2 regions of the Mesorhizobium sp. M0768 genome follow, and region 2 is predicted to be linked to the other one. Evidence: riboswitches for the same ligand, from Rfam matches in the RefSeq annotation. Region 2 holds a riboswitch; the other holds the start of a gene.
The links. Region 2 has a riboswitch for S-adenosylmethionine ahead of metX (homoserine O-acetyltransferase MetX). Riboswitches for the same ligand answer to the same signal wherever they lie in the genome.
Positions count from the first base shown of each region.

Region 1: it holds a riboswitch for S-adenosylmethionine, as region 2 does, so the genes downstream of both, NKI08_RS30405 (O-succinylhomoserine sulfhydrylase) here and metX (homoserine O-acetyltransferase MetX) in region 2, are expected to answer to the same signal.

Region 1 is NZ_JAMYPD010000040.1:32,173-36,586, reverse strand. Features, by position in the region: gene NKI08_RS30410 (glycosyltransferase) at 1-357, shown strand, start outside; gene NKI08_RS30405 (O-succinylhomoserine sulfhydrylase) at 394-1,584, opposite strand; SAM riboswitch at 1,655-1,732, opposite strand; gene NKI08_RS30400 (2'-deoxycytidine 5'-triphosphate deaminase) at 1,868-2,962, shown strand; gene araD1 (AraD1 family protein) at 2,993-3,985, opposite strand; gene mmsB (multiple monosaccharide ABC transporter permease) at 4,177-4,414, opposite strand, start outside.
Region 2 is NZ_JAMYPD010000004.1:153,016-157,429, forward strand. Features, by position in the region: gene NKI08_RS07285 (prephenate/arogenate dehydrogenase family protein) at 1-422, opposite strand, end outside; gene hisC (histidinol-phosphate transaminase) at 429-1,538, opposite strand; SAM riboswitch at 1,677-1,754, shown strand; gene metX (homoserine O-acetyltransferase MetX) at 1,831-3,000, shown strand; gene metW (methionine biosynthesis protein MetW) at 3,116-3,730, shown strand; gene NKI08_RS07305 (hypothetical protein) at 3,782-4,003, opposite strand; gene NKI08_RS07310 (hypothetical protein) at 4,002-4,208, shown strand; gene NKI08_RS07315 (DUF1330 domain-containing protein) at 4,294-4,414, opposite strand, start outside.

The sequences.
Region 1 (4,414 bases), on a different contig from region 2:
CGCTGGGCGCGGCTGCGTCGCGTCACCTTCGCGCTGTTCTTCGCCCCCGAGATCCTGATCGGCGCGGCGCCGCCGCTGGTGCTTGCGCTGATCGCGGCGGCTGACGCCGGCGTCAGCCTGCCGGCAACCGCCATCGCCGTGCTGGTCGCGGCCTACCTGCCGGAATGCGCCTTGGCCTCGGCCAAGGGATGGCAGCTGTCGCCGCGCACGATCCCGGCGATGATGGCGCGAGACCTGATGCTTCCCGCCATTTGGGCGCGCGGATGGCTGAGCGGCGCCGTCGACTGGCGCGGCAACGTGATGACTATCCAGACAAAGACCGTCGCGGAGCTGGAAGAGACCCCGTCCGGCGCCTGATCGGCGCGTCCCCGCTCGCCTCTGTTCGGCCATCCCTTATCCGGCAACTCTCAGTGCCTGCTCGATGTCTTCGAGCAGGTCGTCGGCGTCCTCAAGGCCAACTGACAGCCTGAGTGTTCCCGGTCCGATGCCGAGCTCGGCGCGGGCCTCATCGGTCAAGTTCTTGTGCGTCGTCGTCGCCGGATGGGTGATCAGGCTCTTGGCGTCGCCGAGATTGTTGGAAATGAGCACGACGTCGAGTGCGTTCTGGAAGGCAAAGGCCGCCTGCTTGCCGCCCTTCACATCGAGGCAGATCAGCGTCGAGCCACCCGACATCTGCTTCTTGACCACGGCCGCTTGCGGGTGGTCGGCACGGCCAGGATAGATGACACGGGCGATTTGCGGGCGCCCGGCCAGGAAATCCGCGATGCGGCCGGCACTTTCCGTCTGCTGGCGTACGCGTAGCGGCAGCGTCTCAAGGCCTTTCAGCAGCGTCCAGGCATTGAAGGGCGAGAGGCTTGGGCCGGTGTGGCGGAAATAGTCATGCAGGTTCTCGTCGATCCATTTCTTGTCCGACAGAACGATGCCGCCAAGACAGCGCCCCTGGCCGTCAATATGCTTCGTGGCCGAATAGACGACGATGTGGGCGCCGAGCTGCAGGGGTTTCTGCTGCAAGGGCGTGGCGAAGACATTATCGACGATCAGCCTGGCGCCGATCGAATTGGCAAGTGCCGCGACGGCGGCAATGTCGATCACTTCCAGCGTAGGATTGGTCGGGCTTTCCAGGAAGAACAGTTTGGTGTTCGGCTTGACCGCCTTTTCCCAATTGGCGATGTCGGTGCCGTCGACCAGCGTTGCCTCAATGCCGTATTTCGGCGCCAGCGTCTCGACCACCCAGCGGCAGGAGCCGAACAGCGCGCGCGCCGCTACGATATGGTCGCCCGCCTTGGCGCTGCACAGCAGTGCTGCCGTCACCGCCGCCATGCCGGATGCCGTGGCGCGCGCGTCTTCGGCTCCTTCCAGCGCGCGCATGCGTTTTTCAAACATGTCGACCGTCGGATTGGCATAGCGCGAATAGATGAAGCCCGGCTCCTCGCCCTTGAAGCGGGCCTCCGCCGCTTGCGCCGTCTCGTAGACATAGCCTTGGGTGAGATACATCGCCTCGGAGGTCTCGCCGAAGCCGGAACGCAGCGTTCCGGCATGCACGAGTGCGGTCTGAGGCTTCCAGTCGCGCTTCTTGGTCATCATTCCATCCAAACACCAAAATTGGTCCAAACAACAAAAAACCGGTCGCGAAAGTCGCAACCGGTCCATATGGCCTTGCGGCCCGACGGTCCTTTAGCGACTTGTTTAACGTGGCTGCAAGCCGACCGGCCAAATCACCACGGGATAACGAGCTTTAGACCCGCGCCACGCTTGCGTCAATTGCCGGCATGATTAAGAGGGTTGTACCAAGCAGGTGCCAAACGCGTCCACGGTCGGACCTGCGACAGAACAAGACCTCGCCCGGCGTTCGAACGGAGCCAGACCCTTGCGGCAGACAGGCATTCTTCCCGATCAGGATATTTCCGCGCTGTTCCAGATGGGCGCGCTGAAATCGCCGCGCACGCTCGATGCCGATCAGATCCAGCCGGCCAGCCTTGACCTCAGGCTCGGCGACAAGGCCTGGCGGGTGCGTGCTTCCTTCTTGCCCGGCCCGGACCACAGGGTTGCCGACAAGCTCGACCGGCTGAAGCTGCACGAGATCAACCTCGCCGAAGGTGCTGTGCTGGAAACCGGCTGCGTCTACATCGTGCCGCTGCTCGAAAGCCTGGCGCTGCCCGCCCATATTTCCGCCTCCGCCAACCCGAAAAGCTCGACCGGACGGCTCGATATCTTCACTCGGGTAATGACCGACCGCGGCCACGAGTTCGACAAGATCGCCGCCGGCTATGAAGGCCCGCTCTACCTGGAGGTCAGCCCGCGCACTTTCCCGATCGTCGTGCGGACCGGCTCGCGGCTGTCGCAGATCAGGTTCCGCACCGGCAATGCGCTCTTGTCGGAAAACGAGCTGCACGAGTTGCACCGCGCCGAAATGTTGGTCGCCACCGAACCACCCAACATCTCAGGCGGGGGCATCGCGCTATCGATCGACCTCGACGGCGACAAGGACGGGCTGGTCGGCTATCGCGGCAAGCACCACACCGGCCTGGTCGACGTCGATAAGCGCGCCGCGCAGGATGTCGTCGATTTCTGGGAGCCGCTCTACAAGAGCGGTGCCGGCGAGCTGGTGCTCGATCCGGACGAATTCTATATTCTGGTGTCGCGCGAGGCGGTGCATGTGCCGCCGCTCTACGCCGCCGAAATGACGCCCTTCGATCCGCTGGTCGGCGAGTTCCGCGTCCATTATGCCGGTTTCTTCGACCCGGGTTTCGGCCATTCGGCGTCGGGCGGCACCGGCAGCCGGGCGGTGCTCGAGGTACGCAGCCACGAAGTGCCGTTCATCCTCGACCACGGCCAGATCGTCGGACGGTTGGTCTATGAGCACATGCTGAAACGGCCGCGGGCGCTCTACGGCACTGATCTCGGCTCGAACTATCAGGCACAGGGCCTGAAACTGTCCAAGCATTTCCGCGCCGCGCGCTGACCTTCCTCTCACTTCCGGGCTACGCCCGGCTCAAAGTGCCTTCACCGCGACCTTCACCGGCTGCTCGATTTCAAGCGGGTTGCGCAGTGGCAGGCCGAAATCCTGCGCCTCGATTTCGAATACGTCACCGGCCTCGGTCCTGACGCCGTCGGCAAAGGACAGCGTCGCCGTGCCGAACATGTGCACATGCACGTCGCCCGGCTGGCGGAAGGCTGAGTATTTGAAGTGGTGATGCTCGAGATTGCCAATGGTGTGCGACATGTTCGCCTCGCCCGACAGGAACGGCTTTTCCCAAAGCAGCTTGCCGTCGCGCAGGATGCGCGAAGTGCCGCGGATATCGGACGGCAGATCGCCGATCAGGATCTCCGGCCCGAACGAAGCATTGCGCAGCTTGGAATGGGCAAGGAAGAGATAGTTCACACGCTCGGTGACATGGTCGGAAAACTCGTTAGACAGCGTGAAGCCGACACGGAACGGGGCGCCGTCGTCGCCGATCACATAGATACCGGCGATTTCCGGCTCCTCGCCGGCATCCTGGGCGAAGGCCGGCGACATAAGCGCCGCCCCGGGCGCCACCGCCATGGTGCCGTTGCCCTTGTAGAACCATTCCGGCTGCACGCCGATCTGGCCCTTCGCCGGCTTGCCGCCCTCAAGCCCCATGCGGAACATCTTCATTGAATCGGTCAGCTGTTCCTCGCCGTCCGTGCTGAGCTTCTTGTGCATGGAATCGCGGGTCGCGGCGGAGCCTAGATGCGTCAGCCCAGTGCCGGTGAGATGGAGATGCGCCGGATCGGGATGGTTGATCGGCGACAGCAGCCGGCCCTTCTTATAGGCTGCGTCGAGATCGACGGTTTCGCCGAAGCCCTTGCGCTCGATCAGGGCGACAAGCCCGCTGCCGGTACGCGCGGCTTCCATCGCCAGCGAATAGACGCTGCGGGCGCCGTTGATGACGCGGGTCTTGCCGCCGTTGCGGGCAACGACGCGGATCGTCTCGGCGTCGTCGAGGATTTGTGAGATCAGCATGGTAACCCTCTCTGAATTGTGGGCTGGCCTGCCCTTTCTCGGCAAACCCTACCCTGCGCGGCCCGGACCCTGTCCGCGCCTCGGTTGAAATTCTTCGTCCGGATTGCGCTCGCGGATCAGGTCCCTCGGGGGGACTTCTTTGCGCCGCCCGGCAGCGTCGCGATGTGACCCGTATGCCTCCTGGTTGCCTCTCAAGCCTTGTTCTTGTTGTAGACGTCGAAGACGACGGCGCCGAGCAGCACCAGGCCTTTGACCACCTGCTGCCAATCGACATTGACGCCCATGATCGACATGCCGTTGTTCATGACGCCCATGATGAAGCCGCCGACCACCGCGCCGATCACCTGGCCGACGCCGCCCATCGCCGAAGCGCCACCGATGAACACCGCGGCGATGACGTCGAGCTCGCTGCCGAGGCCGGCCGCCGGC
Region 2 (4,414 bases):
AGTTCGGCAAAACCGGCGTCCGGTCCCGATTTTTCGGTGCCGGCCAAAGGATGGCCGGGGATGAAGTGCACGCCATCAGGCACGTGCGGCTGCATCTGCGCGATCACCGACGCCTTGGTCGAGCCGACATCGGTGAGGATGGCGCCCTTCTTCAGCGCCGGCGCGATCTCCGCGGCGACCGTACCGGAAGAACCGACCGGCACCGAAACGATAACCAGATCAGCATCGCGAACCGCCTCTTTCGCATCCGTCGTATAGGTGTCGCCAAGGCCGAGTTGGCTCGCCCGTGCCAGCGTCGCTTCGCTGCGCGTCGAAATCGCGATTTGGCCGGCGAGCCCCTCGCGGCGGATGACGCGGGCCAGCGACGAGCCGATCAGGCCGATGCCGACCAGCGCGATTTTTTCGAACATCGGTGATGTCATGGTGTTCTAGCTTTTCAGGAATGTCGCGAGTGCTGCGACAACGCCGCGATTGGCCTCTTCGGTGCCGATGCTCATGCGCAGCGCGTTGGGAAAACCGTACCCGGAAACGCGCCGCAATATGTAGCCGCGCGCACTGAGGTAGTCGTCGGCGGCCGCCGCCGAATGCTTTTTGTCCTCGGGAAAGTGGATGAGGCTGAAATTGCCGACGCTCGGTGTCACCCGCAGCCCGAGCCCGCTTAGTTGCTCGCTCAGCCAGGCTAGCCAGGTCTCGTTGTGCGCGACGCTGCGTTCGATATGGGCGCGGTCGTGGATCGCCGCGATGCCGGCCTCGATTGCCGTTGCATTGACGTTGAAAGGCCCGCGCACGCGGTTGATCGCGTCGATGACGTGCATTGGCGCATACATCCAGCCGATCCGCGCCCCGCCCAGGCCCAATTTGGAGAAAGTGCGGGTCATGACCACGTTTTCCGCGCTGGCCACCAACTCGACGCCGGCTTCATAATCGTTGCGCCGGACATATTCGGCGTAAGCTGCATCCAGCACCAGAAGCACGTTTCGCGGCAGGCCGGCATGCAGGCGGCGCACCTCCTGGAACGGCACGTAGGTGCCGGTTGGATTGTTTGGATTGGCAAGGAAGATGATCCGGGTAGCCGGCGTCACCGCGGCGAGGATCGCATCGATGTCGGCGCGTTCATCGGTCTCCTTGACCGTCACCGGGACGGCACCGGCCGACTGTATGTAGATCTTGTAGACCATGAAGCCGTGTTCGGTGATGATGGCTTCGTCGCCGGGTGCGAGGTAGGTCTGCGCCAGCAGGCCCAGAATCTCGTCGGAGCCGTTGGAGCAGACGATGTTCGCCGGGTTGAGCCCGTGCACCTCGGCGATCGCTTCCCTCAGGCGCCTGGCGCTGCCGTCGGGATAGACCGCGAGCTTGTCGGCGACCGCGCGCGCGGCCTCTATCGCCTTTGGCGAAGGACCGAGCGGGTTCTCGTTCGCCGACAATTTATGGACCTTGGCGACACCTTCAGGCGCCGCGCTCTTGCCGGGCACATAGGCTTCGATGTCCATGATGCCGGCGCGGGGCCTTGGACGTGTCTGATCCGGTGTCTGGCTCATTTCATGAAATCCGTCGAGAGTGCCTCCATCCGGAAGCCGCAGCGGAAATACAAGCCGTGGCCCGGAATGTCGAGGGCCGGCAATTCGGGATCAAGAACTTGCCGTTGACGAAGCCATGCGCGAGTCATAGAAGAACGGCTACAGTTCCGTGGTGATTTGGCCGGTCGGCTTGCAGCCACGTTAAACAACTTGCTAAAGGGCCGTTTGCATCTTGTAACCGGCTTTGCGAAGGCATGGCCGGTTTTTTGTTGCCCGGACCGGTGGACAACTGAAGGCCGGGCAAGGAGATGTGATGGTCGCTTTGCGCGCTCGAAAAACCAATAACGAGGCCGACCAGCCGTCGAGCCCGGTGTTGCGTTTCGGCGCCGACAAGCCGCTCAAGCTCGACGCCGGCACGCTGCTGTCGCCGTTCCAGATCGCCTACCAGACCTATGGCACGCTCAACGACGCGCGCTCCAACGCCATCCTCGTCTGCCATGCGCTGACCGGCGACCAGCATGTCGCCAACACCAATCCGGTGACCGGCAAGCCGGGCTGGTGGGAAGTGCTGATCGGTCCCGGCAAGATCATCGATACCGACCGTTTCTTCGTCATCTCGTCAAACGTCATCGGCGGCTGTCTCGGCTCTACCGGCCCCGCCTCGACCAATCCCGCCACCGCCAAGCCCTACGGGCTCGACCTGCCGATCATCACCATCCGCGACATGGTGCGGGCGCAGTTGATGCTGGTCGAGCATTTCGGCATCGAACAGCTGTTCAGCGTGCTGGGCGGCTCGATGGGCGGCATGCAGGTGCTGCAATGGGCCTCCAGCTATCCGGAGCGCGTCTTCTCGGCGCTGCCGATCGCCACCGGCGCCCGCCATTCCTCGCAGAACATCGCTTTCCATGAGGTCGGCAGGCAGGCGGTGATGGCCGACCCCGACTGGCATGGCGGCAAATATTTCGAGCATGGCAAGCGGCCGGAAAAGGGGCTGGCGGTGGCGCGCATGGCCGCCCACATCACCTATCTGTCGGAAGCAGCGCTGCACCGCAAGTTCGGCCGCAACCTGCAGGACCGCGAAGCCCTGACCTTCGGTTTCGATGCCGACTTCCAGATCGAGAGCTATCTGCGCCATCAGGGCATGACCTTCGTCGATCGCTTCGATGCCAACTCCTATCTCTACATGACACGGGCGATGGACTATTTCGATCTCGCCGCCGACCATGGCGGCCGGTTGGCCGATGCCTTCGCCGGCACCAAGACGCGCTTCTGCCTGGTTTCGTTCACCAGCGACTGGCTGTTCCCGACCGAGGAGAGTCGCTCGGTCGTGCACGCGCTGAACGCGGCCGGCGCTTCGGTCTCGTTCGTCGAGATCGAGACCGACCGCGGCCACGACGCCTTCCTGCTCGACGAGCCCGAACTGTTCGCCGCCATCAAAGGCTTCATCGCCTCGGCCGCCCGGGCAAGAGGGCTTGGCGCATGACCCCGAAAGGTTGCAGGCTGTTCGGATCAGGACCATGCGCCAGGCATCAGCGCATGACCCCGAAAAGTTGCAGACTTTTCGGATCAGGATCATGTGCCGAGCAAGAGCCGAAGGCATGAGCGTCAACCGCGCCCAGCGCGTCGACCTCGAAGTCGTCGCCGATCTCATCCCGCCGCAGTCGCGGGTGCTGGACGTCGGTTCCGGCGACGGCCTGCTGCTCGAATTGCTGCAGGAGACCAAGAAGGTCGACGGTCGCGGGCTGGAACTGTCGCAGCGCGGCGTCAACGAATGCGTGGCGCGCGGCCTGTCGGTTATTCAAGGCGATGCCGACAAGGATCTCCAATTCTATCCCGACAAGGGTTTCGACTTCGTCGTTCTGTCGCAGACCTTGCAGGCGACCCGCAATCCGAAGCTGGTGCTCGACGAACTGCTCCGGATCGGCAACCGCGCCATCGTCTCATTCCCGAATTTCGGCCACTGGCGGGTGCGCCTTTCGCTGCTCTTCAACGGCCGCATGCCGGTGACCAAGGACCTGCCCTATTCCTGGTACGACACGCCCAACATCCATTTCTGCACCATTCGCGACTTCGTCAATCTGTGCGACGAGCTTGGCGCGACGGTGGAAAAGGCAACCGCGCTCGACGCCAACGGCCAGCGGATCGGCTTCTCGATGCCGTGGTGGTTCTGGAATTTTTTCGGCCAGCAAGCGGTATTCCTGCTGAAACGATAGGTTTGACAGGCAGAAGCAACGAACCTCAGACCTGCGCAAGAAACCATATTTTCAATTTTCAATCCAATGAAGTTGCCCGGCATTCTTTGTTGCTTTAACAGGTCTCAAACGGGTTGGTTTGGGGGAAGCAATGAAGACGTTAGTCTTAGCAACAGCTTTGATGTCGGCCACTTTGATTTCCGGATGCACGACGTCGAAGACCGATTTCCAGAATGGACAAGTCGCGTTGAGCGGCAGCCCGGCGCTGAAACGGCAGGCGATCCAGCGGTGCATGACCAAATTCAAGATGCGGTTCGGCAAGGTTGAAAGGGCAAACCTCGCCGCGCTCATGAACGTCCCGGATGCCGGATTGGAACACACGTTCTGCACGCGATTGATGAACGGCTTCGCGAACGGGAGGATCAACTACTCGGATTACCTGGCTGCATTGTCGCACGGCGACATGTCCAACGCGATCAAGGTGCTGCAGGGGCGGTGAAGCTGCCGATGCAGACGCGATCCAAATTCGGTGCCGCCAGATGGATGGCGGCACCATAGACGCCGGTTGTACCCGATCATTCCCTCTATTCAAGCACGTCCGTGGCCTTGTGCGGGTGCTGGACGCCATCAACGAAGACCACGTCGGACCGGGAATTGCCGGTACGCAGCGGCAATATCTCCTGATAGGCGGGCGAGTCGTACCAT